DNA from 4 places in the Roseburia sp. AM16-25 genome. Region 3 is predicted to be linked to each of the others. Evidence: predicted binding sites of a transcription regulator. Region 3 holds the regulator's gene; each other region holds the start of a gene.
The links. Region 3 encodes Rex, which represses fermentation and respiration genes when NADH is low (regulators of the CRP and FNR family bind a similar motif). Its sites were predicted from a motif close to ATTGTTAANTANTTAACAAT; they were not measured.
Positions count from the first base shown of each region.

Region 1: the regulator Rex is predicted to act here: its motif matches at 5,234-5,253, upstream of rsxC (electron transport complex subunit RsxC).
Region 2: the regulator Rex is predicted to act here: its motif matches at 4,320-4,339, upstream of pckA (phosphoenolpyruvate carboxykinase (ATP)).
Region 4: the regulator Rex is predicted to act here: its motif matches at 1,633-1,652, upstream of hypB (hydrogenase nickel incorporation protein HypB).

Region 1 is NZ_QUCW01000002.1:516,598-524,654, reverse strand. Features, by position in the region: gene DW183_RS06430 (RnfABCDGE type electron transport complex subunit B) at 33-830, opposite strand; gene rsxA (electron transport complex subunit RsxA) at 843-1,421, opposite strand; gene rsxE (electron transport complex subunit RsxE) at 1,433-2,191, opposite strand; gene DW183_RS06415 (RnfABCDGE type electron transport complex subunit G) at 2,184-2,798, opposite strand; gene DW183_RS06410 (RnfABCDGE type electron transport complex subunit D) at 2,798-3,739, opposite strand; gene rsxC (electron transport complex subunit RsxC) at 3,755-5,077, opposite strand; gene DW183_RS06400 (ribonuclease H-like domain-containing protein) at 5,266-6,354, shown strand; gene DW183_RS06395 (CheR family methyltransferase) at 6,409-7,188, opposite strand; gene rpsA (30S ribosomal protein S1) at 7,216-8,057, opposite strand, start outside.
Region 2 is NZ_QUCW01000002.1:329,057-337,113, forward strand. Features, by position in the region: gene DW183_RS05510 (efflux RND transporter periplasmic adaptor subunit) at 1-486, shown strand, start outside; gene DW183_RS05515 (ABC transporter ATP-binding protein) at 505-1,215, shown strand; gene DW183_RS05520 (ABC transporter permease) at 1,212-2,561, shown strand; gene pckA (phosphoenolpyruvate carboxykinase (ATP)) at 2,670-4,274, opposite strand; gene DW183_RS05530 (YitT family protein) at 4,429-5,274, opposite strand; gene DW183_RS05535 (LCP family protein) at 5,392-6,438, shown strand; cobalamin riboswitch at 6,472-6,678, shown strand; partial or broken gene DW183_RS05540 (sirohydrochlorin cobaltochelatase) at 6,896-8,057, shown strand, end outside.
Region 3 is NZ_QUCW01000002.1:622,907-630,963, forward strand. Features, by position in the region: gene alr (alanine racemase) at 1-1,083, opposite strand, end outside; gene DW183_RS06950 (NAD(P)H-hydrate dehydratase) at 1,086-2,579, opposite strand; gene DW183_RS06955 (hypothetical protein) at 2,576-3,253, opposite strand; gene DW183_RS06960 (redox-sensing transcriptional repressor Rex) at 3,275-3,904, opposite strand; gene DW183_RS06965 (ABC transporter ATP-binding protein) at 4,015-5,958, opposite strand; gene DW183_RS06970 (NADP-dependent isocitrate dehydrogenase) at 5,968-7,176, opposite strand; gene DW183_RS06975 (AraC family transcriptional regulator) at 7,230-8,057, opposite strand, start outside.
Region 4 is NZ_QUCW01000001.1:150,120-158,176, reverse strand. Features, by position in the region: gene DW183_RS00750 (acyltransferase family protein) at 1-37, shown strand, start outside; gene DW183_RS00745 (O-acetylhomoserine aminocarboxypropyltransferase/cysteine synthase family protein) at 153-1,427, shown strand; gene hypB (hydrogenase nickel incorporation protein HypB) at 1,705-2,379, shown strand; gene DW183_RS00735 (FAD-dependent oxidoreductase) at 2,411-5,266, shown strand; gene DW183_RS00730 (RNA polymerase sigma factor) at 5,442-5,936, shown strand; gene DW183_RS00725 (hypothetical protein) at 5,929-7,074, shown strand; gene DW183_RS00720 (SH3 domain-containing protein) at 7,089-7,478, shown strand; gene DW183_RS00715 (hypothetical protein) at 7,602-8,057, shown strand, end outside.

The sequences.
Region 1 (8,057 bases), 110 kb from region 3:
TTATTTTCCAAAACTCTTTTAAAAAGATGATCTTACTTGGAAAGAATGATCTTCTTCGGACACTTCTGTGCACAGACACCACAGCCTACGCACTTCTCCTGATCGATGTATGCCACATTGTCAATGACATGTACGGCATCATGCTCACAGTTCTTCTCACAAAGATGACATCCGATACATCCAACCGAACATGCCTTCATGACATCCTTACCCTTGTCCTTAGAACTACACTGTACTAATGTGGTAGCCTCGTAAGGAACCAGTTCGATCAAATGCTTCGGACAGGTGCTCACGCACTTACCACAAGCCTTACATGCTTCCGGATCAACCTTTGCAATACCGTCTACGATATGGATAGCGTCAAAAGGACAAGCCTTTACGCAGGAACCAAATCCCATACATCCATAGTTACAAGACTTTGGACCGCCGCCTGGTACGAATGCCATTGCCTGGCAGTCTTCTACACCGGCATACTCATAGTCCTTGCCAGCCTTTTCACAAGTACCGGCACACTTTACAAAAGCAACCTGCCTAACGCTGTCTTCAGCAGCAACGCCCATGATCTCGCCAACCTTGGCTCCAACCGCAGCGCCACCGACCGGACAACCATTGACCGGTGCTTCTCCCTTGACGATGGCAGCAGCCAGACCGGAACATCCGGCATAACCACATCCACCACAGTTATTTCCCGGCAGAACACCAATAATTGCTTCTTCTCTTTCGTCTACTTCAACCTTGAACTTTTCTGATGCAAAGCATAAGAAAAATCCCATCAAACATCCTGTGCAGCCGACAATGACAGCGGCTACAATAACTCCTGTTACGCTCATCTGTCAGCCCTCCTACTTAATAATTCCTGAGAATCCAAAGAATGCGATCGCCATAAGTCCTGCTGTAACAACAACGATGGCAGAGCCCTTAAATGGCTTTGGAATATCATTGAATTCGATCTTCTCACGGATACCAGCCATGATCACGATAGCGATGGTGAAGCCTACTGCTGTACCAAATCCGTTGATCACGCCCTCTAAGATATTGTATCCCTTGGTTACGTTCTTAAGTGCGATACCAAGTACAGCACAGTTTGTTGTGATCAGCGGCAGATATACACCAAGTGACCGATACAGTGCGGGAATCTGCTTCTTTAAGAACATCTCAACAAACTGAACCAATGCAGCGATCACAAGGATGAATACGATCGTCTGCAAATAAGAAAATCCAGTCGGCTCCAAAATAAACTTGTAAATAAGTCCTGTTACAAAACTTGAAATGGTAATAACGAAAATAATGGCACCGCCCATACCGGCAGCTGTCTCAATCTTCTTGGAAACGCCAAGGAAAGGACACAGTCCAAGGAACTGGCTAAGCACAACGTTATTTACGATTGCAGATGCAACCAATATCAAAAGTAATTCTTTCATTGCTCTTCCTCCTATTCCTTATCCTTTGCTTCTGTCTTTGTTTCTGCCTTTGCTACGCTGACATTAGACTTGCCTGAGCAAGATCCCATACCACAAGACTCGCAGTCTCCTGCAAGACATCCGGTAGCCGGTGCGATATGTTTGCCCTTCTTCTCTGCATTTGCACGGATCACATTCATCAGTGCGATCAAGAATGCCAGTACGAAGAATGCTCCAGGAGCAAGAACAAAAATAGTGATCGGTGTATAACCTGCTTTTCCTGTTGCAGCATCTGCAAGCGGAAGGATCTGGAAACCAAAGATCTGACCTGCTCCCAGGATCTCACGTACGATACCGATAGAGGTAAGACCTACGGTAAATCCAAGTCCCATACCAAGTCCATCAAAGATAGACGGAATGACAGGATTCTTAGAAGCATATGACTCTGCTCTTCCTAAGATGATACAGTTTACTACGATAAGCGGAATATAGATACCAAGTGCTGAGTAAAGACTTGGAATAAATCCCTGTACCAGGAACTGTACGATCGTTACGAAAGATGCAACGATAACGATAAATGCCGGCACACGTACACGGTCCGGAATAATATGTCTCAACAAGGAAATCATTAAGTTGGACATAACAAGTACAACGGTTGTGGAAAGTCCCATACCAAGTCCGTTGATCGCAGATGTGGTAACAGCAAGTGTCGGACACATACCAAGCATCAGGACGAAGGTAGGATTTTCTTTGATAATACCGTTCTGTAAACGTTCTACGATCTTATTCATTTGACGCACCTCCTACAAGGCTGTTGTAATAAGTAAGACCAGCATCGACACCATAGGTAACTGCCTTAGATGTGATCGTTGCACCACTGATGGCTTCGATCTCTGTATCGGCTGTCTTGCCAGACTTGGTAACTTCCAAGATCTGCGCAGGGATCCCGGCGAACTGGCTCATAAAGCCATCTTCTTTTGCCTTCATACCAAGACCTGCTGTCTCACTAATATCTGTAATGGAATAACCATTTAAAGTACCATCGTTTGTCACACCCATAGAGAATGTGATGTCTCCGCCGTATCCGGCATGAGATGTGATCGTGATGACATAACCGATCGCCTGCCCTGCATCATCTTTTGCAACCACGCAATTTGTAATATCATCATCTGTATAACCTGCATCAGCAGCGATCTTTGTTGCTGCGTCAGCATCAAATCCTTCCAAATCTTCAAAGGAAGCAGCATCTGCAAATACAGCCTTGTAAGACTCCTGGGTTGCAGACTCCTGTGCCTTTGCGATCGGATCCTTTGTGATCTCATATACACCACCAAGGCAGACACCGGCAATAAGAGTAATTGCAGTAAGGACTAATGCGTCTTTTACTAATTTATCCATTATTTGTTGCCTCCCTTCTCCTTGACAACGCCAAAGGCTCTTGGAATTGTGATGCGCTCGATCAAAGGAACCAAAAGGTTACTGAAGATGATCGCATAGGAAACACCTTCTGCGGATGCACCATAGATACGGAAGATACCGGTCAAAATACCAAGAACGATACCGTAAAGGATCTTGCCGTTTGGTGTGATCGGTGAAGTCACGTAGTCGGTTGCCATAAAGAAGGCACCAAGCATAAGTCCACCACCACATAACTGTGCAACCAGATAGTTCATATCAAATCCATGTCCACCAAAGATCAATACAAAGATGGCGAAAGTAATGATATAAGATCCCGGAATACGAAGATCGATAACCCCGAATAAGATCAGGATGATCGCACCGATCAAAAGTGCGATAACAGATGTCTCACCGATGGTTCCGGCTGTCGTACCAAGAAGCATTGACATGGTATCTACGCTCTCACCAGCCTTTAAAGCAGCAAGTGGTGTTGCACCTGTCACGCCGTCATAAGTAAAACTTGTCATAGATCCGGTAAAGGAGATCAAAAGGAAACATCTTGCTCCCAGTGCCGGGTTCATGAAGTTCTGTCCCAGTCCTCCAAATAACATCTTGACGATAACAATAGCAAATACACCGCCAAGGACTGCCTGCCACCATGGTAATGTTGGTGGTAAGTTGAGTGCTAACAGAAGTCCTGTAACAACTGCACTCAGATCATTGATTGTGCTCTTTTTATGTACGATCTTCTCGTAGATCCATTCAGAAGCCACACAGGATGCGATAGTCACAAGGATCAATACCAGTGCATGCAATCCAAAATTGCAGATACCGAAGATAGATGCCGGAAGCAAAGAGATCACTACCAATGCCATGATCTTCTGGGTATCCATTTTATCTCTAACGTGTGGCGAAGATGTAACGTTTAATAAATCACTCACAAGATTCACCCCTTCCTAATTTTTCTTTCTCTTTTCAGCAAGAACAAACTTTTTCATTGTCTTGACTGACTGTGCCAAAGGTCTGCGTGCCGGGCATACATAACTGCAACTGCCACATTCTACACACTCAAGACCATACCATTCTTCAAATTTATCCATCTGCTTGTGCTCAGAGTAATCAGCAAGTCTGGATGGAACCAATGCCTCAGGACAAGCCTCCACACAACGTCCACAGTTGATGCAGGCGGTTGTCTCATACTTAGAAGCCTCATCCTCTGTCATACAAAGCAGGGCTGACGTTGTCTTTGTTGTAGGAACATCTACGCCAAATAAAGCAAATCCCATCATAGGACCACCGGCGATCATCTTTTTCGCTGGTGCTACCAGTCCGCCTGCTGCCTCTAACAACTGGCTGTAACTTGTACCAATGCTGATATAGAAGTTTCTCGGCTCACATACCGCATCACCGGTAACTGTGAAAATACGGTTGGTCAGCGGACGACCAAAACGTACTGCATTATAAATAGCGACCATGGTCTCTACGTTATCAACGATACAGCCTGCGTCTGCCGGCAACATCTTGGAGTTGATGCTTCTGCCTGTGGTAGCAAAGATCAACTGACGCTCACCACCCTGTGGATACTTTGTCTGCAACGGACAAACTTCCATACGGGCCTCTCCTGCAACCAGTGCCTGTAACTTTTCGATACAATCCGGCTTGTTGTCCTCGACACCAAAGATACCCTTGGCATGTGGGAACAACTGCAAGATAATCTTCATACCTTCGACCAACTTTTCCGGTTCCTCGATCATTCTACGATAATCGGATGTCAAATATGGTTCACACTCTGCGCAGTTTGCAATAATATACTCGATTTTGTCCGGCTCCTTCGGAGACAACTTGACATGGGTTGGGAAACCTGCACCACCCATACCGACAACGCCGGCTTCCTTGATCTTTCCAATGATCTCTTCATTAGAAAGTTTGGTCACATCTTCTGTCTCTTCGTAGGTAACCTCATTGAACTCACCGTCACTCTCGATAATAATGGAATTGACCATATCACCAACAGTTACACGTCTAGGCTCGATCGCCTTGACCGTTCCTGAAACAGATGAGTAGATTGGAGATGACACAAAGCCACCTGCCTCTGCGATCTTCTGTCCTTTTAATACAGCATCGCCAACAGCAACGATAGGTGTTGCTGGAGCACCAATATGCTGAGATAAAGGAAAGACTAAGTCTCCTTCCGGCAGCAATTCTTTAATCGGCTTGGACTTGGATAAGTCTTTGCCATCCTTAGGATGAACGCCGCCCTTAAATGTCTTTAGGCCCATGAACTGTACCCCTCTTTCTTTCGATACTTATGTGATTACACACTTTGAATACATTATATCACTTTTGTAAACAAATCAAGACATACAGACGCATCTTTTTGTATCTTTTTGAGTACCTTTTCCATATGTGTTATACTATGGAATATACAGGCTTTGTCTGTTAAATTTTTAACCAAAAGGAGGCTCTCATGCTTACATTTACGGACACCTATACTTATACGCCCCGCTATCAAGAACTGGACTTTTGGCAGGAAGATCAACTCCTGTTTGACATCGAGACCACCGGTCTTTCTGCAAAATATAACACCATATATCTGATCGGCTGTGCCTATCACAAGGGCAGGAAGATTACCTTACTGCAATACCTTGCCGAGACACCCGCCGAGGAATCTGAGGTCTTAGAAGCCTTTTTGGAACTGTGTAAAGATTTTCAAGGTCTTCTTTCCTTTAACGGCATCCGTTTTGATGAAAGATTTATCCTTGACCGCTGTCAGAAACTGCAAATTCCTACCGACGCTCTGCCCGATCAGCATTTTGACATCTATAAGGCATGCCGCGGCATGAAATCCATCTTAAATCTGCCATCCTACCGGCAAAAAACCATCGAATCCTTCCTTGGTATCCACCGGGAGGACAAATACTCCGGCGGCGAGTTGATCTCTGTCTACCAGTCCTACTGCAATGAGCCGGATGATGAGGCTCTGACACTTTTGAAACTACATAACTACGAAGATGTGGCTGGCATGGTCGAGATCCTGCCCATCCTATCCTATGCCCACTTAAAGGACATGCAGATAAGGATTACAGATCTCTCCCTGTCCTCCTATACCGATTATCAGGGCATACAAAATCAGGAACTCACTTTTACCGCTTCCACTTCTTTTCGTCTGCCCGCACCCCTACGTCTGCACACGGATGATTATTACATCATCTTAGAAGACGATAGCATCAAAGGCACGATTTCACTTTATCACGAGAAAATGTATCATTTCCTGCCGGATGTAAAGTCCTATGTCTACCTGCCGGAAGAAGACATGGTCATCCCCAAAGAACTGGCATCCCATATTGCCAAAGAAAAAAAGCAGAAAGCCACCCCAGCGACATGTTACATTGCCAAAGTCGACACCTATCTCATGGTGCCGGATGCTTTAGAATGCAGTGATGACATCTATTTCTTTGCCAGAGCATACAAGGATAAGAAATCTTTCATCCCTTACCAGAAATCCTATGTGGATGAGACTTTCATCGCCCGCTACATTTTCTGTCTCCTAAATTGAGTATTCTTAATACAAAAAGATCCTAACCTCCCAAAGGAAGTTAGGATCCTTATTTTATTCCTGACTTTTTTCGTAGTAGAAAGAATATCTACGCTTATAGCCCATGCCCCTGTAATCTGTCACCTGCTCTGTACTGCCGATAAAGAGGATACCGCCATCTTTGAGAGATTTTGCGAATTTCTCGTAAACCTCATTCTTGGCTTCTTCTGTAAAGTAGATCAATACATTGCGGCACACGATCATGTGGCAGTCTCTCGGATACGGATCAGATAATAAGTTGTGTTCTCTGAAATCCACGCACTTCTTGATCTGTTCCGAGATCTGGTATGAATTTCCTACCTTGGTAAAATATTTACGTTTGAACTCATCCGGCACATTGGCAATACTCTTTTCGGAATACAGACCAACCTTGGCTGTCGCGATCACCTGCTTGTCAATATCCGTTGCCGTGATCTTGATCTTGCTCAGATCTAAATGCTTGGATAAAGCCATGACCAGCGAATACGGCTCATCGCCTGTAGAACAGGCTGCTGACCAGATATGCAAATTGGTCCCGAATTTCTTAATGAGTTCCGGTACAAATTCCCGCACCAGTAAATCCCATTGTTCCGGATTACGATAAAACTCTGACACATTGATCGTCAGGAAGTTGACAAACTCCTCAAAGACGACCGGATCTGACTTCAATAACTTGACATAAGCATCATAAGATGCGCATTTGCGCTTTCGCACCAGAGAATCGATACGTCTGCGCATCTGCTTTTCTTTATAGGAACTGAGGTCGATCTTTGTCAGCGAATATACCGCTTTCTTGAAAGATTCATAATCATCCATACTTATATGTCCCCAAGTGGAAAAGAATTATTCTTCTGTCTCTTCCATTTCATTTGCTACTGCATCGATGTCAACGTCAGCGAACTCCGCATCATCAGCAGCCTTGTCTTCTTCCGGTGTTGCAAGAAGTGCTTTCATGCTCAGGCTGATCTTCTTGTCTTCCTCACGGAACTCTACGATCTTTGCTTCTACTTCCTGTCCTACAGAAAGAACATCTGAAGGCTTGTCGATGTGTTCCTTTGCGATCTGTGATACATGAAGAAGTGCATCTACACCAGGAGCAAGTTCAACGAATGCACCGAAGTCTGTCATTCTTGCAACCTTACCAGTTACAATTGTTCCTACTGCAAAACGCTCAGAAGCATCCTTCCATGGGTTCTCATCATCAAACTTCATAGAAAGTGCGATCTTCTTGTCGTTGATATCCTTGATGAATACCTTGACCTGATCTCCTACATGGAATACCTTCTTAGGGTTCTCAACTCTGCCCCAAGACATCTCAGAGATATGTAAAAGTCCGTCTGCTCCACCGAGATCGATGAATGCGCCGAAATCTGTCACGTTCTTGACAGTACCTTCTACAACATCACCAACATGGATTCTTGCGAATAATTCTTCTGCAAGTTTTTCTTTTTCAGCAACCAATAACTGTTTTCTATCACCGATAATACGTCTTCTTCTAGGATTAAACTCTGTAATAACGAATGAGATTTCCTGACCATTGTACTTGTTCAGATCCTTCTCGTAGGTGTCTGATACAAGGCTGGCTGGGATAAAGATCTTTGCTTCGTCGATAACAACGCTAAGACCACCGTTTAATACCTGTGCCACCTTAGCGGTAAGTACTTCATGATTCTCAAATGCTTCTT
Region 2 (8,057 bases), 290 kb from region 3:
GGCAGCGATCAGGTCTTTAGCGGTACAGTAGATAAGGTCGTCAATTTTGCCTCCAAGAATGCAGGAAGCGATGGATCTTCATCATCTTCCGGCGGCTACAGTGCGACGATCACGCTGGAGCCTGGAACACCACTTTTACTTGGAATGTCAGTCAATGTGGAGATCATGCTGAATGAAGAAGGAGAGCAGTTGGCGGTTCCTTATGATTCTATCGCAACAGACGATGACGGGAATTCTTATGTATTCGTTGGTAAAGAAGGAAAAGACGGAAAATATAAGATCAAGAAAGTGATTGTGACAACCGGTATCTCTAATGATTATTATACGGCTGTTTCTTCCGATGACCTAAAGGAAGGAGACAGCATTATCAATTATCCATATGATGTATCGGAAGGAGAATCTTATGATCTGTATTTCCCGGAGAAACAGACAGATCTTGGAATTTCCGATGATGGCGCAGTGACGACGTTCTCTACATCAAATTAGAAAGGGGCTGGCGTATTTATGGAAAGAACAAACGTCATTGATATGCAAGGCATCGTGAAACGTTATTATGAGGGGGAGCCCAATGAGTTGGAGATTCTGCATGGGATCGATCTGAAAGTCTTTCAGGGCGAATTTGTATCGATCGTCGGGGAATCCGGTTCCGGTAAATCCACCCTGATGAACATGATCGGTGCTTTGGATCGACCGACGGAAGGACAGTATTTTCTGGGCGGACGGGATATCAGCAAGTTACAGGATGAAGAACTGAGCGATATCCGCAATCAGGAGATCGGCTTTGTCTTTCAGAACTTTTGCCTGATTCCCCGCATGAGCGCGGTGCGCAATGTAGAGATTCCGCTCATGTATGCCAACATGCCGCCAAAGCAGCGCAGAGAGCGTGCGATGGAACTTTTGGCACTGGTTGGTATGGAAGAAAGAGCGGATCACAAACCCAATGAATTGTCCGGTGGACAGAACCAGCGTGTGGCAATCGCACGTGCTATGGCAAATGATCCCCATATACTTTTAGCAGATGAACCGACGGGAGCGCTGGATTCCAAGACCGGACATCTGGTCATGGATATTTTCCATCGTCTGCATGAGGAACAGGATAAGACGATCGTGCTCATCACCCACAGTCAGGAACTGGCACATGAAACAGAGCGGATGATTACGATTTCAGATGGCCGCATTATCGCAGATAAGGAACTGGGAGGTGAGATGGAATGAATATAACAGAAAGTATACGTCTTTCCTTTGAAAGTTTGAAATCCAACAAACTGCGTTCCTTTTTGACTATGCTGGGTATCATTATTGGCATCAGTGCCGTGATTACGATTACAACGATCGGAAACTCTTTGCAAAAAACGATTGCGTCAACGATGCGCGAACTTGGTGGTACGAATCTGATCTATGCATATGTCAGTGCGATCACGCCGGAATTTGAAACGGATGCAGAGTGGGAAGCCTGGCAATATCCGGAAATGACGAAAGATGAGCAGTTGACATATGAAAGATTGTCAGAGTTTCAGACGGACTTTGCTGATAGGGTAGAGGCTGTGGTTGTGGAGGAAATGCTGATTTCTGCTGCCAGCAGTACAGGGGATAAGAGCAGTGCGAAAGTATCCGTCAACGGAGTGACACCGGGCTATCTTTCATCCTCCAAGTTGACTTTGATTGCCGGACGTGATATCAGTGACGCGGATAATAAACAGGCAAAAGCAACTGCTCTTGTATCAGATCTCTATGTCAAGTATGCCTGGGGCGGACAGAATCCCATCGGCAGACAGATCTTGGTGCAGTCCGATGAGGATGGTACGGTACAGAAGTTCTACGTTGTTGGCGTTTATCATTATGATGCCAGAAAGCAGGGCAGTGGAATCGATACCAAGACACCGGAAAAGGATACGGTCACGCCTATTTTAGTCCCTTATACCTATGCAGCCCAGACAAATCAGGCGAATGGTATGGAGAATGATCTGCAATCTTTTAATATCATGGCAAAAGATGGTGTAGATGCAACAGCCTTGTCACAGGATATCGCAACTTATTTCGACCAGAAGTATTTCAGCGCCAATGGTACCTTTGAACTGCAATGCTACGACATGGCATCGGAACTGGGACAGATCGATCAGGTCTTAAATGTACTGACGATCGCCATTTCTGTTATCGCTGCCATATCCCTTATCGTTGGCGGTGTCGGTGTTATGAATATCATGCTGGTCAGCGTGGTGGAAAGAACCAGAGAGATCGGTATCCGAAAGGCGCTGGGCGCCAAGAATAAGAGCATCCGCAGACAGTTTATGACGGAAGCGGTCGTGATCTGCCTTATGGGCGGTGTCATTGGTATCGTGATCGGTATTTTAAACGGATTTCTTTTGTCGCAGGTGGCAGGTATGCTGGTATCTTCTTACGAGCAGGAATTGGGCAGCATGCTGCATGTGACGGTCAGTCCATCGATCACAGCCATTATCATATCGGTTGTATTCTCTATGCTGATCGGTGTAGTCTTTGGCTATTATCCGGCAAAGAGGGCAGCAAACATGTCGCCGATCGATGCACTCAGATACGAATAAATTTCACAGTGGGGACACTCCTTATGGCAAAAGGAACGTCCCTCATATAAAAAAGGATGTAAGCATTTCGCTTACATCCTTTTTGCTGTATTTGATCGGTTAAAGAAATTATAACTGAGGACCTGCAGAAACAAGTGCCTTACCAGCATCGTTACCTTCGTATTTAGCAAAGTTCTTGTTAAATCTTGTAGCAAGGTCTTTTGCCTTTTCTTCCCATTCAGAAGCATCAGCGTATGTGTCTCTAGGATCTAAGATCGCTGGATCAACACCCGGAAGTTCTGTAGGTACTTCAAAGTTGAAGTAAGGAATTGTCTTTGTAGGAGCATCCTTGATGTCACCGTTTAAGATAGCATCGATGATACCACGAGTATCCTTGATAGAGATTCTCTTGCCTGTGCCGTTCCATCCTGTATTTACAAGATAAGCCTTAGCGCCGCTCTTTTCCATCTTCTTAACAAGTTCTTCTGCATACTTGGTTGGGTGTAACTCCAAGAAAGCCTGTCCGAAGCAAGCTGAGAATGTAGGAGTAGGCTCTGTGATACCACGCTCTGTACCGGCAAGTTTTGCAGTAAATCCTGATAAGAAGTAGTACTGTGTCTGCTCCGGAGTCAGGATAGATACTGGAGGAAGTACGCCAAATGCATCTGCTGACAGGAAGATAACATTCTTTGCTGCAGGAGCAGAAGAGATAGGACGTACAATGTTCTCAATGTGGTTGATCGGATAAGAAACACGAGTGTTCTCTGTAACGCTCTTGTCTGCGAAATCGATCTTTCCATCCGCATCCAGTGTTACGTTCTCAAGAAGAGCGTTACGCTTGATCGCATTGTAGATGTCCGGCTCAGATTCCTTGTCGAGGTTGATAACTTTTGCATAGCATCCGCCTTCAAAGTTGAATACACCGTTGTCATCCCAACCGTGCTCATCATCACCGATCAAAAGACGCTTAGGATCGGTAGAAAGTGTTGTCTTACCTGTTCCGGAAAGACCGAAGAAGATAGCAGTGTTTTCACCATTTAAGTCGGTGTTTGCTGAGCAATGCATAGAAGCCATGCCCTTAAGTGGAAGATAGTAGTTCATCATAGAGAACATACCCTTCTTCATTTCTCCGCCGTACCATGTGTTGATGATAACCTGCTCACGGCTTGTGATGTTGAAGGCTACACATGTCTCAGAGTTGAGTCCTAATTCTTCGTAGTTTGTAACCTTAGCCTTAGAAGCGTTGTAAACAACGAAATCAGGCTCGAAGTTTTCTAATTCTTCAGCGGTTGGCTTGATGAACATATTTGTAACAAAGTGAGCCTGCCAAGCAACCTCAACGATGAAACGGATAGCCATACGGGTGTCCTTGTTGGCACCGCAGAATGCATCTACAACAAATAATCTCTTGTTGCAAAGTTCCTTCTTAGCGATATCTTTAACAGCTTCCCATGTCTTTTCATCCATTGGATGGTTGTCGTTCTTGTACTCATCGCTTGTCCACCATACAGTGTCCTTAGAGTTCTCATCAACAACGATATATTTGTCTTTAGGAGAACGTCCGGTGTAAACACCTGTCATTACGTTTACAGCGCCAAGTTCGCTGACCTGACCCTTTTCGTAACCTTCCAATTCCGGCTTGGTCTCTTCTTTGAATAATTCTTCATAAGAAGGGTTGTGAACGATTTCTGTGGTTCCGGAAATACCATACTTGCTTAAATTGATTTCTGCCATTTCTTTTAACCTCTTTTCTGTATGATTTGAAAATAGTAGATGTACTTTGTTAAAAAATAGACATTTCAAAGTACCCTCATCATATTATACAATAATCCCTCACAAAATCAAGAAAAATGCACGTAAAAAACAATCCATTTTTACGTGCAGATGCTTAAAGAGAATGGAAACCCTTTCCAAATACTTCACTGGTGCTGGAAACAGACATAAATGCCTGCAGATCCTGATCGTGGATGAAATTTCGCAGTTCCACAGCCTGGGTGCGGGAGAGGGAAGTAAAGATGATATATTTTTTTCCATTGGTATAAGCACCGACGCCTTCTGTGATGGTGGCACTGCGGTTGAGTTTAGCGGTGATGAAACTACAGATCGGCTCCTTGTCATCACAGACGATGGTAATGGATTTGCGCAGGTTGATCGTGGTGATGATGTCATCGATCATGAAGGACTTGACGGCAAGACCGACAAAAGAGTAAAGGGCGGTCTTTAGATCAAAGACAAAGCAGGCAACCAGGATCATGATGAGGTCTGTGGCAAAAAGGGCGATACCGATGTCTTTCATATTGGTATACTTTTTCAAAAGCATGGCGATCACATCCGTTCCACCGCTGGAAGCGCCGATATTAAAGAGAAGGGCAGATGCGATGGCGGGAAGGGCAATGGCAAAGATCAGATCCAGCATAGGCTCATTGGATAAGGGCTTTGTCAGAGGCATCCATTTTTCAAAAAAGACCAATAAGACGGATAAGAGCATACTGGCATAGGTCGTCTTTAGGGCAAAGGATTTTCCCAAAAAGATAAAGCCGATGACTAACAGGATGGTATTGGCGATAAAGGTAAAATTGGATGCGCTGATGGGCGTGACTTTGGCGACCACGGTAGCAAAACCTGTGATACCGCCAAAACAGAAATTGTCCGGGAATTTAAAAAAGTAAACGCCGACCGCCATGATAAAGGTACTCAGGGTGATCATGATAAGGCTTTGTATTTTGTATTTCATGGTAAATCAAGAACTCCTTTTCTATATGTAACGCTTATATTTTATACACTTTTTCATTTTTTTTCCATAGTAGATGTGATAAACTATAGAAAAAATTGCAGGATACGGGAGGTTTGGATGGAAGAGAGAAAAAACAAAAAGAAAAAGAAGAAAATGTCCTACAAAAAGCGGATCGCGATCATTGTGATCGCCCTCTTAGCAGCGATCACTCTTTTGATCGCCTATCTCTTTCTTGGCAACAGCGGAAAGGATGAAAAAACGGATGCCATGTTAGACGGCTATACGACCATTGCCTTTTTCGGCGTGGACAACCGTTCCAACGGCAATTTTGACAGCGGCAACAGCGATACGATCATGCTTTGCAACATCAATAATTATACCAAGCAGGTGGAACTGGTCTCAGTATATCGCGATACCTTGATGGATGTTGATGGCGAGGAGACCTTCCGCAAATGTAATTATGCTTTCAATCATGGCGGCATTGACAGTGCTCTTGCCATGTTAAACCGCAATCTGGATCTGAACATCACGGATTATGTAGCAGTCGATTTTATGGCGCTGGTAGCCGCGGTCGATGCGGTGGATGGCATTGATATCGAACTGACCGATGCAGAAGCGGAAGCCATGAACGGTGGCTATATCGGAGAAGTCGGAGCCATCGTGGGAAAGGACGCCAATCCGGTCTCTGCCGGAAGCCAGCATTTAGATGGTGTGCAGGCGACAGCATATTGCAGGATCCGTTCTACCGCAGGCGATGACTTTAGGCGGACGGAGCGGCAGCGTACTGTTTTGACCCAGATCATTGCCAAGGCAAAGAGCGCCAGTCCGACACAACTGGCATCTTTGATCACGGGTGTCTTCCCGGATGTCGATACCAGCATAGACATGGATCAACTCCTTTATCTTGCTAAGAATATGATGGATTACGATCTGGGCGAGACCAAGGGATTCCCATTTTCCAAGACTACAGACCGCTTTGGCGACAGCATAGGGGATGCAGTTGTTCCTTGCAGTTTAGAGTCCAATGTCGTGCTACTGCATCAGGAACTTTACGAAGACAGCGAGTATCAGGCACCGGACAGCCTCAAGAAGATCTCTGATGGTCTGATCGACTTTACCGGCTATGGGGCAGGCGACGGAGACGGATCGCGACTTTGGGATTGAAATACAGGGTAGAATGTGATAGAATAAATCGAATTTCATAGAGAAATAATTGGTGCCCTTCCAAGGATCTTTATGCTTGAGAAAGGGTTAAAAGGGAAACAGGTGTGATTCCTGTACGATCTCGTCACTGTGATTAGGGAGTGCGGCTTTTGTTTTATGCCACTGATGCCTTGCATTGGGAAGGTAAAAGCCGTGTGATGATCTTTCAGCCAGGAAACCTGCCAGTTGTTTGGTACAGGAGTCATTCCGGATCACGAGTAATTGGTCGTACTGTTTTATGTAACGCAAGCAAGTTGCATATCTTTTTGTGTGCGGATTTATTTGTTTACATAATATTTGATGATTACTCTGTTCTTAATTATTAATAGGACAGAGTTTTTCTTTTAGTGTCGCTTTTTCAGATCTGTATGCCCTGCGTCCTACCTATGGAAAAGCGATAAAAATTAGGAGGAAGACAATGAAGAAAAAAGTAGTATCACTCGTGATGGTATGTATGCTGGCCTTTGGTATGATGACTGGCTGTGGTAACAAAGATACCGCAAAGACAGACAATACCACAAGCGATCAGGAAGCAGCAGATAAGGTTGCAGATCTGATCGATGCCATTTATGTGCAGGAGAGAACAGACAAGACAGACGAGCAGTGCGAGGCTGCCAAGAAGGCATGGGATGCTTTGACAGATGCACAGAAAGAACTTGTCAGTGGTGAGAATGCAGATCCGGATTATTTTGGAAGAGATACCGGGGATGCATCTAAGGATGATCCTTTGAACCAGGATGACATCGGCGCGAATGAAATCCTCGTTGTAAGTTTTGGTACATCCTTTAACGATAGCCGTGTCGCAGACATCGGTGGTGTAGAAAAGGCGATCGCAGAGGCAAATCCGGGCTGGTCAGTAAGACGTGCCTTTACAGCACAGATCATCATCAACCATGTGCAGGCAAGAGATGGCGAAAAGATCGACAATATGGATCAGGCATTAGAGCGTGCTGTAGACAATGGCGTTAAGAACTTAGTTGTTCAGCCGACACACCTTATGCATGGTGCAGAGTATGATGAGTTAGTAGAAGCAGTAAATGAATACAAGGATAAGTTTGATTCCGTAACGGTTGCAGAGCCACTTCTTGGTGAGGTTGGAGAGGATACAGCAACTGTCAATGCTGACAAGAAGGCAGTTGCAGAAGCAATCACAGCAGAGGCTGTAAAGACGGCTGAGTATGATTCTTTAGAGGCTGCAAAGGAAGACGGCGTTGCATTTGTATTTATGGGACATGGTACTTCTCATACAGCAAAGATCTCTTATTCCCAGATGGCTTCTCAGATGGCAGACCTTGGTTATGATAATGTATTTATCGGAACCGTAGAGGGCGAGCCGGAAGAGACCGCTTGTGAAAGCGTGATCGAGGCTGTAAAGGAAGCAGGTTACAAGAAAGTTATCCTTCGCCCACTGATGGTGGTAGCCGGAGATCATGCAAATAACGATATGGCAGGGGATGATGATGATTCTTGGAAGAGCCAGTTTGAGGCTTCTAAGGCGTTTGATTCTGTAGAATGTCAGATTTCAGGACTTGGCGAAATCGAAGCAATTCAAAAGCTTTATGTACACCATACAAAGGATG
Region 3 (8,057 bases):
TTCATAGTTAAAACGCCCGGACATTTCTCCCAGTGTCTCCATAGAAATGACTGCGTTCCCATCCTGACCGATCAAGGTCACGCGGTCCAGATACTCTGCATCCGGGATATCCGTTACATCCACCATCATCTGATCCATGCAGACCCTGCCCACGATCGGTGCAGGCTTGCCGCGCACAAGCACATAGCCCTTGCTGGATAAAGAACGAGGATAGCCGTCGCCATATCCTACCGGGATCGTCGCGATCCGGCTTTCTCTTTCAGTGACATAGGTGCCGCCATAACTGATCGCACTTCCCGCCGGAAGGGTCTTGATGTGTACGATATGACTGTAAAGAGATAAAATCGGATGCAAAGGAAAGGCATGATCCATCTCCTCTGACGGCCACAGACCGTATAAAGTAATGCCTGCACGCACCATATTTTCATGATAGCCCGGCAGTTCTAAGATAGCGGCACTGTTGCAGCAATGGCATATCGGAAACGTAATGTCCTCTTTTTGCAGCGCTCCTATCATATCCTTGAATAAGCTATATGCCTTTTTTGCATAAGATTTATCCGCTTCATCCGCTCTGGCAAAATGGGTAAAGATACCTTCCAGGCAAAGATGTTTGAGCCCTGCAATCTCTTTGATCTCTTCTACCGATTCCTGACAGACCGGATAGCCGATCCTGTGCATACCGGTATCGATCTTGATGTGGATCAGTGCCTTTTTATGACATTTTTCCGCTGCCGCATCCAAGGCTTGCGCCACATCCTTGCGGTAAATCCCAAAACGGATATCCTGCAGAATCAGATCTTCATAATCTTTTTCAAAGACATAGCCTAAAATCAGAATCATCTTCCCAATGCCTGCTTTTCGCAGTTCCAAGGCTTCTTCTGCCGTTGCAACCGCATAACCGCTGATGCGGTCATTGTCCTCTAAATGCTTAGCAATTGCCTTAGCACCATGCCCGTAGGCATTGGTCTTGATAACAGCCATCATGCCGACGTCCTGCGGCAGTTTTTCTTCCATTGCCTGCACATTTTGATCTAAGGCATCAAAATCTACGATGGCGTAAACACGCCTTTTTTCTATTTCCACTGTCATCTTCCTTCTTTCTGATAGATCGTTTTTATTCCTTTTATGATGTCACCTGCCTGCATGCAAAGATTAGCCTCTGTCCTTGCGGCTTCCTCTCCCGCAAGTCCATGCAGGTAAACGCCCAGTGATGCCGCATCTTCCGGTCTTAAGCCCTGCGCGATCAATCCTGCGATCACACCGGTCAAGACATCACCACTGCCGGCTGTCGCCATACCGCTGCAGCCGCTCGCATTGATATAAGTCGTGGCATAAGGCACGGATACGATCGTAGCCGCATCCTTAAGTGCACAAATGACCTGATAATCTCTTGCAAAATCCTGTGCTATGGATAATTTATGGTCAGTCACATACATAAGCGGACTGCCCATCAGGCGTGCCATTTCACCCAGATGCGGAGTGATGACGGTCTCTGTATGCGGCTTTTTCAGCCACTGTAAATGTTCTGCCAGAATCCCCAACGCATCCGCATCCACCACCATCGGCACTGCAGCATTTTCTAAAGTCGTGCGGACCAGGTTCTCCGCCAGATTAGACTTTCCAAGCCCCGGTCCTATGGCTATGGCATCCGCCCAAGCAAGTTCTTCCAACAACTGCTTTTCATTCCATTTATCATAGGTAACAAGAATGGCTTCCGGGAATCGTGTCAAAATGATGTCACGATTGCATCTTGGTGTATAGACCTTGACCATGCCGGCACCACTCGTCAGAGCACTTTTCGATGCAAGATAAGCCGCGCCTGCCATATCCTCACTGCCTGCGATCACAAGCACCTTTCCCCGGCTTCCCTTGTGATCATCCGAGCTTGCCTGCGGTAGTTGTTTTAGATCTTCTTTTTCCAGACTCTTACAAGGAAGAACCTGATCTGCCAGACTGCATGATTCGATTCCGATTGCAGATACGATCAATTCACCACAGTATTTTTTCCCCGGATAAAGCATCTGTCCGACCTTGGCAAAAGCAAAGGTTATGGTCGCATCCGCCAAAAATGCCTGCCCCATGATCTGTCCGTCATCCGCAGATACACCGGATGGTATATCCACCGCCAGCCGGTAGGCATCCATGGCATTGACCTCTTGCAAAAGTGCAGGATAGTCACCGCCCAATTCTCTGGAAAGTCCGATACCAAACAGGGCATCCACAATCACCTGGGCGTCTGCAAGTGTATCCGTAGAACTAGACAAGTCCATGCCATACTGCCGACAGATCTTTTGCTGCGCCATGTTTTCCGGCGAAGCCTTGGAAAAATCGCCCACCAGGCATACCGACACCTGACCCCCCTCTAAGTATAAAAGCCTTGCAATGGCGAGTCCATCCCCACCATTGTTGCCACTTCCACATAGTATGACGATCTTCTTTTGCCACAAATCTCTTTCATGCAAAAATGAAACAACCGATAACGCGGCTCTCTCCATCAGCACCATGGAAGGCAGACCATAATGCTCGATCGTGCGGCTATCGCATTGTTTCATTTCGCGACTGTTTAAAATATATTTCATACGTCTCCTTTTTGTACATCTTTTGATAACTGTTTGTCCTGGGTCGTATCACCGGACGGGCGATCCTCTCCTGTGATCAGATCCACATCATCATTTTGCACATCAAAAAGATTGATGATATCTTTTCCAAATATATCATGCATATATGCATAGATTTCTTTATTGTTGATCTCCCGATTCTGTTTGCGGATGATGTTCTTTTTTAATTCTACCCGGACCTTTTTGATCCATTCCGCAATCTCCTCGGCTTCTTTGCAATTGGTGCGCAGACGATCATAACAAAAGGTCATGGTCTCCATCATCAGCGCGTCATTGCAGGTCTGTATCTCCTTTGGGATCTCCAAAAGGGCATCCTCGTTGGCTGCGATCTTTTCCTTGACTTCCTCGATCAGCCGTTTGTTCTCGTCCATCTGCCGGCTGTGCGTCTCCTTGTCCTCCTCTGCGTCCATATGCTCTACGATATTCTGCATAAGGGATGACTTGACCTTCTTTAAATCCTTTAACTCCTGCGTCAGGCGTCCCTGCCGCTCCAAGATCTCCTTCAACTGGCTTTCCAGTTCCTGCACCTCTTTGGGCTTGCCATCTAAGGCAAAAAGCCGGTGCCATTTCTGGTCCAAGACCAGAATGGGTATTTTTGTTTTCGCCAGTGCTTCTGTAAACGCCTGTCGTTCCATACGCTCACCTTCTTTTGAAAACTATTTTTTGTGGTTGGCAATATTGTAAGAAAGCTGCATCAGACTATCGGACAGATGCACATTCTCTACGACCATATCCTCCACATCATCCAGATCGACATGGGCAAAATTCCAGATGGCATGTACGCCCAGGGAAGATAACTGTGCCGCGGTCGCTTCTGCATTCTGCTTTGGCAGGGTCAGTGCCGCAATATCCACACGTGTTGTCTTTACAAATTCTGGTAATTCCTCCAACATACGGATTGGGATATCTCTTACCTCTTTCCCCTTCAATGCCGGATTGACATCAAACAGACCGACGATCTTGAAACCTAATTTTTCAAACTTAACATAATTGGCGATTGCCTGCCCCAAGTTACCGATACCGATCACGATCACATTGTGTGTCTCATTCAATCCTAAGATCTTGCCGATTTCATCATATAAGTACTGAACATTATAGCCATAGCCCTGCTGACCGAAACCACCAAAATTGTTGAGATCCTGCCGGATCTGGGATGCCGTCACATGCATACAACTGCTGAGTTCGTTGGACGAAATGCGCTCCACTCCTGCATCAAGCAATTCTCCTAAATATCTGTAATATCTTGGCATACGACGAATGACTGCCTGGGATATTTCCTTTTCCACGTTAAATTCCCCCTACTTCCACTGTCAATGATGACATATATATCATATTTATATAAAAATTATAAATATTTTAAATATATATGTCAAATTTTTAACAGAATCCGCCTATCCTATGCGAAATCATTTGTCAGTGTCTCCGACAATTCTTCCCAACTTTCATAGAGGGCATCCAATTCTTCCTGTAACTTTTCCTGTTTTTGTGATAATTCATTAAGCTTTGCCGAATTTGTCGCCACATCGTCCTTGGCAAATTCTTCCTCGATCTGACGCAGGTCTTCTTCGCAGGCGGCAATGCGGTCTTCCACCTCTGCCAGACGATTTTCTACCTTGCGCTTTTCGCTCTGGATCTTCTTTTGCTGCTTCCAATCCGTCTTTCCTTCAGATTGTCCGGAAATCGATTCTGTATCACCACGCTTTGCGTCTTGTACTGCTTTTTCCTGTGCCATACGCTCTGTTTTCTTTTGGATGAAATAATCATAATTACCCAGATATACGCTGAACTGATGGTTTTCAAGTTCTAAAATCTTGTCTGCAGTCTGGTTGACAAAATAACGGTCATGTGACACATAAAGCACCGTTCCCTCATAGGCATTGATGGCATTTTCCAGGATCTCCTTGGACTCCATATCCAAATGGTTAGTCGGCTCATCTAAGATCAAAAAGTTGGCACCGGACAACATGAGTTTGGCAAGGGAGATACGTCCACGCTCTCCACCGCTCAGATCGCCGATCCTCTTGTAGCAGTCATCCCCTAAAAACATGAATGCCGCAAGCACATTGCGAATCTTTGTATTGTTTAAGTTTGGATAGGCATCGCTCATTTCTTCAAAGAGTGTTTTGTCATCATCCAAAACCTGTTGTTCCTGATCGTAATAACCAATCGTAACATTTGCGCCGAGCCGGAAAGAGCCGGAATCTGCGGTCACAATCTCATTGATGATCTTAAGCAATGTTGTCTTTCCTGTACCGTTATCACCAAGGATGGCAACGTGCTCACCTCTTTGCAAAAGGAAATCTACGTTAGAAAAGAGCGGCATGCCATCATAGGATTTTGAAAGTCCGATCAGTTCCAGTACATCATTGCCGCTTGTCACATCTGGTTGCAAGGACAATTTCATATGTTCCTGCGCATCGATCGGTTTTTCCATAACATCCATTTTATCGAGGGCTTTCTGACGGCTCTCTGCACGTTTGATGGATTTTTCACGGTTAAACTGTTTTAACTTATCAATGACTTCCTGCTGATGGGCAATGGATGCCTGCTGTTTTTCATATTCACGCATCATGGTCTTACGGATCTCTTCTTTTTGCATGGCAAAGGCAGAATAATTCCCTTTGTAAACATGTGCAGTATGCATGCTGATATCAATAACCTTTGTAACGATACGATCCAGAAAATAACGATCATGTGCTACAATAACAACGGTTCCCTTATAATTCATAAGGAAGTTCTCTAACCACTCAATAGAATTCAGATCCAAATGGTTGATCGGCTCATCTAAAAGCAGGATGTCCGGTTTCAAAACAAGGAGTCTTCCGAGAGATACACGGGTTTTTTGTCCACCGGAAAGCATATCCATCGTCTTTGAAAAATCCTCTTCGGAAAAACCAAGTCCACGAAGCACGCCCTGTACTTCCGATTCATACGCATAACCGTTCATATGATCAAAAACATCATGCATCTCATGATAGCGGACAAGCAGTGCATCTAAGGCATCATCTGTCAGTTTTGTCATCTGTTCTTCCATTTTTTGCAGGTTTTTCTGCATTTCCAAAATATCTGTACGCGAAGAATAGACGGTCTGATAGACCGTCTCATTTCCTTCCATATTCTGATACTGCGCCAGATAACCGATGGTGGTATCCTTGGCAAAAACAACCGTTCCTGCATCGGTATCCAACTCACCCGTTATCATCTTTAGCAGTGTTGATTTTCCTGCACCATTATTTCCGACAATGGCTACCTTGTCTCCTTCATTGATCTGAAAAGAGACATTCTTTATGATGTCATCACTTCCGAAAGATTTCGAAAGATTCTGGCAGGATAAAATCATGGCTTCCTCCTATAACATGCCCTCAAGCCTTGTTCTGATGGCTTTGATAAATTCCTCACTATTCAAAACGACTGGATTTGGAATACTTGTGATCAGAGCAAGATCTTTTGTCATCTTTCCATCCTCAATCGTCTTGATGCATGCCTGTTCCAATTTGTCTGCAAAATCGCAAAGTTCCGGTGTGCCATCCAACTCACCGCGTTTTCTCAGTGCGCCTGTCCATGCAAAGATCGTAGCAACAGAGTTCGTGGATGTCTCCTCTCCCTTTAAGTGCTTGTAATAATGTCTCTGTACGGTTCCATGAGCCGCCTCATACTCATAGACGCCCTGTGGAGATACCAGAACAGAGGTCATCATGGCAAGAGATCCAAAAGCAGACGATACCATGTCACTCATGACATCGCCATCGTAGTTCTTACAAGCCCAGATATAACCGCCCTCAGACTTCATCACACGAGCTACGGCATCATCGATCAGGGTATAGAAATAAGTAATGCCTGCCTCGGCAAACTTATCCTTATAAGACTCCTCATAAATCTCCTGAAAAATATCCTTAAAGGTATGATCGTATTTCTTAGAGATGGTATCCTTGGTCGCAAACCAAAGATCCTGCTTTGTATCTAAGGCATAGTTAAAGCAAGCCTTTGCAAAACTTTCGATAGAATCATTCAGGTTATGCTGTCCCTGAACAACACCGGTGCCGGTAAAGTTATGTACCACTTCTCTCGTCTCACTGCCGTCTTCAGCCGTATAAACAAGTTCTACTTTTCCCGGTCCCGGAACAATCATCTCTGTATTTTTGTAGACATCTCCATATGCATGACGCGCGATCGTGATCGGTTTCTTCCAATTCTTTACGCAAGGCTCAATTCCTTTTACGATGATCGGTGCGCGGAATACCGTTCCGTCCAAGATGGCACGGATGGTTCCGTTTGGACTCTTCCACATCTCTTTCAGATCATATTCACGCATACGCGCTGCGTTTGGCGTGATTGTGGCACATTTTACAGCAACGCCGTATTTCTTTGTTGCCTCTGCTGAATCGATTGTCACCTGATCATTTGTCTCATTACGATATTCAAGACCGAGATCATAGTATTCTGTCTTTAAATCTATAAACGGCAGTAACAATTCATCCTTGATCATCTTCCAAAGGATCCTTGTCATCTCATCACCATCCATCTCAACCAGTGGTGTCTTCATCATAATCTTGCTCATGTCATTTGCCTCCTTAGCATTTTCACTATTGTACTTTAGTATAGCAAAACTTTTTACTGTGGTAAAGTCACGAATATTCCATGTCGGTAAGCGTGGGGGCTTACCCCCACTGTTTGCTTGAAAATTCTGGTAAAACTGGATGCATTCTCGTATCCACACTCCATTGCGATTCTTTCCACGGGCAGTGTGGTATCCCGCAAAAGCATCTTTGCTCGTTCCATCTTCATATCGCGAATCACATCTTTAAAATTTTTCCCTGTTGCATTCTGCACAATGCGGATCAACTGGCGTCTGCTATAATGAAACCTATCCTCCAGTTCTTCCAGAGTCACACTGCGATAATTCTCACTAATATACCAAAAAATCTTAGCATATTCCTTTTTCCAGTTGGCTTTACAGTCCTGTGGAAAAACCAGATTCTGTTCATAATAGCGAAGCAAGTGCACAAAAATCGCATTCATGATAGTCTCACACATCTCACTGTGGTATTTTTCCTTGCATTTCTGTTCCTCCCAAAGATGATCAAACAAACGTGCAACCGTCATATCCGGCTTATCCTTTTCTGCTGTATGAAAAAGAATATAACTTATCTCTTCCTCTCCACGGAAAATCCGTTGAAAAAAAGAATATAGTAAAGGATTGCCGGAAAATACCCGAAAGAAAATCTCTAAAAAGGTCCGCTTGCGGATCGCTGATGTCATCGTCCTGCCATCGAGATCTCGCACGCCTTCTCCATGCTCAATATCCGGCGGCACGATCAGCACATCCCCCTCAACGAGTTCTAGTTTCTCCTGACGGAAAAAGCACTGACTTTCTCCCTCCATAACATAAATAATATCGAAATAATTATTCTTATGCCAGTGTGGAAGCATGCCCGGCTG
Region 4 (8,057 bases), on a different contig from region 3:
GGAAAAATTACGTGGTGTAGGGCAACAAAAATTGTAAGGAAAACAGGAGTCTTGTCTTGCTATGAACCAAATCCTAGTATAAAATAGGAAAAGATGTTAAAAACACCGTCAAACATTGCGGTGATCAAGATAGCACAGATAAGGAGGAGACTATGGAACAAAATACGATTTGTGTGCAGGGAGGTTACACACCGGGCAACGGCGAACCACGTCAGATCCCGATCATTCAGAGTACAACCTTTAAATACGATACGAGTGAGGATATGGGAAAATTATTCGACCTCGAGGCAGAAGGCTATTTTTACACGAGATTGCAGAATCCGACCAATGACTATGTGGCAGCAAAGATTGCCCAGTTGGAGGGCGGTACAGCGGCAATGCTTACCAGCAGCGGACAGGCAGCCAATTTCTTTGCCCTCTTTAATATCTGCGGAGCAGGGGATCACATTGTATCTTCGACCAGTATCTATGGCGGAACTTACAATCTGATCTCGGTGACGATGAAGCGCATGGGAATTGACGTGACCTTTGTAGACCCGGATGCATCGGAAGAAGAACTCATGGCAGCTTTTCAGCCAAACACCAAGGCAATGTTTGGTGAGACGATCGCCAACCCGGCACTGACGGTTCTGGATATTGAGAAGTTTGCGCGGGTTGCTCATGCAAATGGGGTACCGCTGATCGTGGACAATACTTTTGCAACACCGATCAACTGCCGTCCGTTTGCATGGGGTGCAGACATTGTGACCCATTCTACGACCAAGTATATGGACGGACATGGCGCCGGTGTTGGTGGCGCCATTGTTGACAGTGGCAACTTTGACTGGATGAAGTATGCGGATAAGTATCCGGGACTTTGCACGCCGGATGAGAGTTATCACGGTGTGACCTATGTGGAGCGTTTTGGTAATGGAGGTGCATTTATCACCAAGTGTACGACACAACTGATGCGTGATCTGGGATCGATCCAGAGCCCGCAGAATGCCTTTATCTTAAATCTGGGCTTGGAGAGTCTGCATGTGCGTATGGCAAAACATTGTGAAAATGGACAGGCTGTGGCAGAATTCTTGGAAAATCATCCAAAGGTTGCCTATGTCAATTACTGCGGGCTTCCGGGGGATAAGTATCATGCGCTGGCAGAAAAGTACCTGCCAAACGGCTCCTGCGGTGTTGTCTCCTTTGGTCTGGTCGGCGGAAGGGATGCGGCAAGCACCTTTATGAAGCATTTAAAGATCGCAGCCATTGAGACCCATGTGGCAGATGCCAGAACCTGTTGCCTTAATCCTGCATCCAGCACACATCGTCAGATGAATGATGAGCAGTTGAAAGAGGCAGGTGTTCCTGCAGAACTGATCCGTATCAGTTGCGGTATCGAAGACAAGCGTGATCTGATCGCAGATCTGGCACAGGCACTGGAAGCCATCTGATGACAAGAATTCCTATCGGTTTATAGGAAAATGCGAGACCCCAAAAAATCAGGGCTGGGGCATTATTCCTCAAGGCGAAAAACAGTGAGGACTTGTACGCAAATAAGAACACAATCGGCGCATTTGAATGGGAGAAATTCTGTTGAAATGTGCCGATTTTTACGTTACCATAAATGTAGATATACACGTCTCTTTTGGACTTTGTTTTGTCAAAAAATTAACAAAGCAGGGGCTTTGGTGAGTGGGGTGTGTGATAAATTTATGAGGAGGAGAATAAATGCAAGATTACAAGGTCATCGAAGTAAAGCGCAGTATCTTTGAGGACAATGATGCAGATGCTGCCAGACTTCGTGATGAATTGAAAGAGCAAAAGACTTTTCTTTTGAACCTGATGTCTTCACCGGGAGCAGGCAAGACGACCACACTTCGTCAGACTATTTCCCGTTTGAAGGATGAAATGCGCATCGGTGTCATGGAAGCAGATATTGATTCTGATGTTGACGCAGCAACCATCGCAGAGACAGGTGCAAGAGCCATCCAGATCCATACCGGTGGTATGTGTCATCTGGACGCAGACATGACCAGACAGGGCATCCATGAATTTGGTACCGATGATCTGGATCTGGTCGTTTTGGAAAATGTCGGCAATCTGGTCTGCCCGGCAGAGTTTGATACCGGTAGTGTCAAGAATGCTATGATCTTATCGGTTCCTGAGGGGGACGATAAGCCTTTGAAGTACCCGCTTATGTTTTCTATCTGTGATGTGGTACTGATCAACAAGTGCGATACACTTAGCGTATTTGATGATTTTTCAAAGGAAGCAGTAGAGGAGCGTATAAAGAAATTAAATCCAAATGCTCAGGTGATCTTTGTTTCCGCAAAGACCGGAGAGGGATTTGATGCCTGGTGTGACTGGCTTCGCAAGGAAGTAGCAGACTGGCAAAATAATTAATAAGCATAAGAAGAGAAATGTGGAGGAAAGTATGGAAAGAAGTAAGGACGAAAAGTATCTGATGACACCGTATTCATTGGATGAGGATCGTAACAAAAAGGATCCGAGAGCGGGATATTGTATCGAAGAGTTAAAGAATAAGCCGTTCCGTGAGCCACTTGCAAAGTTTGCAAAGGCTGTTACCGACCGTGCAAAGGTACAACTTGGCAAGGAAGATATCACAGCAGAAAGCCCGGAGTACTGGGGACTTTACAATCTTGTTACAGATGAGCAGTGCGAGATCGGTATCAAGATGGAGAAGCGTCATCCAAGAACACTTGCTGATATGAAGGCTCTTTGCCCGGAATATTCTGAGGAAGAACTCTTGAAGCAGTTGGAAGAAATGTCTTATAACGGTGTGATCGAGTGGAATTATGAGAATCCACAGCATGAGAAGCAGTGGGTACTTCCTATGTATGTACCGGGTTCTGCTGAGTTCGGCAACATGAATGCAGACCTTTTGGAGAGACATCCGGAAGTAGGACCATTCTTCGAGCGTATGAGCCGTATCCCATTGGAGGGGCTGACCCAGATGGTACCACAAGGCGGCGCAGGCGTTGGTATGCACGTTATCCCGGTAGAGGATGCTATCAGCATGGAGAACAATTCTTCTTCATTGGAGCATATCTCCTACTGGCTGGACAAGTACGAAGGAAAATATGCAGCCAGCCCATGTTCTTGTAGAAAGTCCCGCAAGACTTTTGAAGAAGGCTGTGCGGATGATCCGGAAGGCTGGTGTATCGCAATCGGCGATATGGCTGACTACGTTGTTGAGACAAACAAGGGTGGCCGCTATATCACCAAAGAAGAAGTATTAGAGATCTTAAAGAAGGCTGAGGACAATGGTTTTGTTCATCAGATCACCAATATCGACGGCGAGGAAAAGATCTTTGCTATCTGTAACTGTAATGTCAATGTATGTTATGCACTGCGTACATCACAGTTATTTAACACACCGAATATGTCACGTTCTGCTTATGTAGCACATGTTGTAAAGGATAACTGTGTTGCCTGCGGACGTTGTGTTGAGGTTTGCCCTGCCGGTGCCGCAACCTTAGGACAGAAACTCTGCAAGAAGGACGGATCTGAGGTCGTATATCCTAAGATGCCACTCCCAACCGAGCAGAAGTGGTCTCCGGATATGTGGACAGAGGATTACCGCAATATCAACCGTATCAATACACACAAGACCGGTACTGCTCCATGTAAGACAGCATGTCCTGCACACATTCCGGTACAGGGTTATTTGAAGATGGCTGCACAGGGCAGATACGAAGAAGCCTTGGCTCTGATCAAGAAGTACAATCCACTTCCGGCAGTCTGCGGACATGTATGTAACAGACGTTGCGAGGATGCATGTACTCGTGCAACGATCGATGAGGCGATCGCTATCGATGAAGTAAAGAAATTTATCGCAATGCAGGATCTCAAGGCAGACAAGCATTATGTACCAAAGAAGGTCATTCCAAAGATCCAGGGTGGCTTCGACGAAAAGGTAGCCATCATTGGTGCAGGTCCTGCCGGTATTTCCTGTGCATATTATCTGGCAGAAAAAGGCTACAAGCCAACCTTGTTTGATAAGAACAAGAAGCCGGGTGGAATGGTTACATACGGTATTCCTTCTTTCGTTATGGAAAAGGATGTTGTTGAGGCAGAGGTTGACGTACTCCGTGAGATGGGCGTTGACATTCGTCTTGGTGTTGAAGTAGGTAAGGATATTACCTTAAAGCAGTTGCGTGAGGAAGGCTACAAGGCATTCTATATCGCTATCGGCTGCCAGGGTGGACGTGGTGTCAATGTTCCTGGTGAAGATGCAGAAGGTGTAATGAAGGGTGTTGACCTTTTACATACCGTTATTGACGATGAGTCTTACACACTTTCCGGTGACACCGTTGTTATCGGCGGTGGTAACGTAGCCATCGACGTATCCCGTACCGCAGTTCGTTGTGGATCTCCTAAGGTAACACAGGTTTCTTTGGAGACACGTGATATCATGCCGGCACTTTCGGAAGAGATCGAACTGGCTGAATCCGAAGGTATCGCATTCGCAGGCGGATGGGGACCAAAGGAGATCCTTACAGAAAACGGTAAGGTGACCGGTATCGTATTCAAGAAGTGTACACAGGTTAAGAATGCAGAAGGACGTTTTGATCCGAAGTACGATGAGAACGAGACGATGACAATCGCATGTAGCAACGTCATCCTTTCCGTAGGTCAGGCAACCATCTGGGGTGACCTCTTAGAAGGTGAAAATGTCGAGTTTAGAGGACCGGCTCCGGTTGCAGACAAGGTTACCTTCCAGACAAGTGTTCCGGATATCTTTGTCGGTGGTGATATGTTCTACGGACCAAGATTTGCTATCGACGCTATCGCATGTGGTAAGGAAGGCGCAATCTCTATCCATAGATATGTACAGCCGCATTCATCACTTACGATCGGTCGTGATTCAAACTACTTCTTAGAGTTGGATAAGGATGATATCAAGGTTGAGAACTACGACAACACCGGTCGTCAGACAGCAGTGATCAAGAAGAATGCAGATGGCAAGTTGACCTTCCGTGATATGAAGGAAACCTTTACCGAAGAACAGGTGAAGGCAGAGACAAGCCGTTGCTTAGGCTGTGGTGCGTCTATCGTTGATCCGAACAAGTGCGTAGGTTGCGGTCTTTGTACAACCAAGTGTGAATTTGATGCGATCAAACTTACAAGAGACAATCCAAAGGCTTCTACTATGCGTAAGTCAGAGGATAAGTTGAAGTATATTCTGCCAAATGGTGCTGCACAGGCAATCAAGCGTCCATTTATCAGAAAGACTCCAAAGGAGACTGCTTGGTACGTTGAAAAATAAGATATAAAAAGAATAGACACTCTCCCTGTTGGTATGTGATACTGACAGGGGGAGTGTTTTTGTATTTGACGAAAGTAAACCAGAAGACTTTTAAAAAATATAAAAATCAGGGAACCAAATGGAGTTGTAGCGACTCTAATATATATAACCGGTTAAACTTATCAAGAGGACATGCATGAAATCAGTGATTACAGAGGATGAACTGATGGGGTTCATCCAGGAGAATCGCAGAGAGATGTATTATTTTGCCATGTCTATGATCGCAAATCCGACAGAAGCACAGGATGTGGTCGGAGAGGCAATCACGAGGGCGTTCGAGCACAGACATCAACTGCGAAAGAAAGACTCTGCCAAAGCGTGGCTTATGCAGATCGTGGCGAACGAAGCCAAGAAGATTTTACGCGGCAGAAAAAGAATTGTTTCATTAGATGCGATGGCACTGGAACAATCCAGTGAAGAGGGAGAAAGTTATGAGGATGTATGGCATTACATACAGGCATTGCCGTCAGCTTTTCAAAGTGTGACGGTTTTGTATTATTATGATCAGTTATCTGTTGAGGAAATTGCTAAGATATTGAATATTTCTGTCGGAACAGTGAAATCCAGATTGAGCAGAAGCAGGGCAAAACTTGCAGAAATGATGGAAAGGGATGGGTATTCGTATGAGTGAACAGGATAAAAAGATAGATGCTGCAATACGGACATACCTTCGCAAGCAGCCGACAGAGCCCCTCCCAAGAGATTATGATGCATATGTTGACCAACAGATTTGGAGCGCCAAGCAAAAAGTAAGGCATAGAAAAAAGTGTTTGCGGATAGCGTTCTATGTAGGGATAGTTTGTCTGACTGCTATGAGCGGCTTGGGCGTTTATGCGGCAGCAGGATATGTACAGACCCGAATGCAAAATATGTCAGAAATTGAAAAAGATGAGTACTTCGATGAGGTACAAACATCAGAAGCCAATCGTGATCATTTTTCTAGAGAGTTGACAGAAAATGAAAAAGATAGAATGGCACAGTTGAAGATACAGTATGAAAACGAAGGTCGCTTTCCGATAGACAAGGTTGTTCGCGTAGATTCCGAGAAAGATATTGTGGCGAATCGGGTTTGCTTCGAAGCAGGCAAAAGTATTTTTTATTTGCCAGAGGGGGAGATGAGTGACGAGGATTTGTTGGAGATCATAGATTTTTATTATGCCAGAGATTACAGTTTGGCGAATATAAATCCTAGCAGGCAGCCCACACGACCATACTTGAAAGATGAGAGGAGGCGGAAACTACAGAAAAATGCAAGAGCAGGAATAGAAAGGATTTTCTTAGTAAATCTGGCGGAGGCAAAATGTTCGTATACAATTGGTTGTTATGAGGATGTACGGAATAAAGAGATTACCATGATTGCCTTCTCGTTTAAGACGGCAGAAATGCAATATGACATTACGCTGGATGTCGATACCGGAAAAATATATAACATTTATGATATGAATCAGAATATTACGGATGCTTTAGAAGATGTTGAAGTATCTGATGAAAAATTTGACGAGGTAGAAAAATCTGCAAAAGATATTGTGGAAAGATGTGTACAGGATGAATCTGTGCATGCGGATAGCGTAATGTATGAGTTAGATGAAAGTGGCAGAAAGATAAAAGGAGGGATGGCAGAATATTGTTATGATATCGGGGATGGTATAGTGGCAAGCAAAATGGATATGAAAAACGATAAGTGTATAGCATTAAACTATTATACATATCAAGAGTTTGAAAATATGCTTAACAGTATGCCGGAATTACAACAGAAATTTTGGAAGTAGAGAGGTAGGAACTTATGAAAAAAGAGAGCATCGTTTTAACGCTAACATTAGCACTAGTGTGCTGGCTATTGTTAGGAGAGGGAGCAGTATTGTTCGCAAAGGAAGACTATAAGAAAGTAGATAATAAAGAAAGTTGTATTGTTGCACAGGGGGTGGAAAACAACACACTGGAAAATAAAAGTCTTGCAGCAATAGGACGGGCAGGAAATAGTGGTTATGTCAATGGAGACGGGGTCAGACTGAGAATGCAGCCAAGTACATCTGCAACAGTGTTGGGCACTATGTATAAGGGGGAACTTGTATGGATTGACTGGAGCCAATCAAATAGTTCTTGGTACAAAGTGACGCGTCAGAAAACAAATCAGTCAGGATGGGTAGCAAAATCTTATATTACAAAATTATAGCGGAAAAATATAAATACCAATATGGTTGAAAGGAGGGAAAATATAGGACAAGTGGTATTTTATATATGAAGAAAATGAAAAGAGAACAGTAGAAGGAAATATTATTTCAAGATTGGAGAAAAAATGAAAAAATACAAAAAAAATTTATCAATTTTGGTAATGGCAGTTATACTTCTGTCATCAAATCTAGTTTCAAATGCGGCACCAATGAAAACAAATGAAAAGTTACAGGGACGTTCGCTGGGAGAACAAGTACAGTTGAAAAAGCAATTCGAAAATATGTTCCCAGAAGAATATCATTACATATTAGAATATGAACAGAATGGCGTTTCTGAAATGGATGTCAATGATGTTAAAGTGATTTTTGATGAAACAAAGAAAGATGGTAAAATGGAGTACAACCTGATTGTGTTCAATAATGGGCAGGTGTTTACAAATACATCAGAATTGTTGAGTGAAAGAAAAAAAGATGGGATGATGCGTGCAAGTGAGAGTACAGTATACACGAAGAATTTTACAGTCGGAGACGTTGGAAAATATGCAACTTTTAAGGCAACGTATGTGATTGAATTATACTCG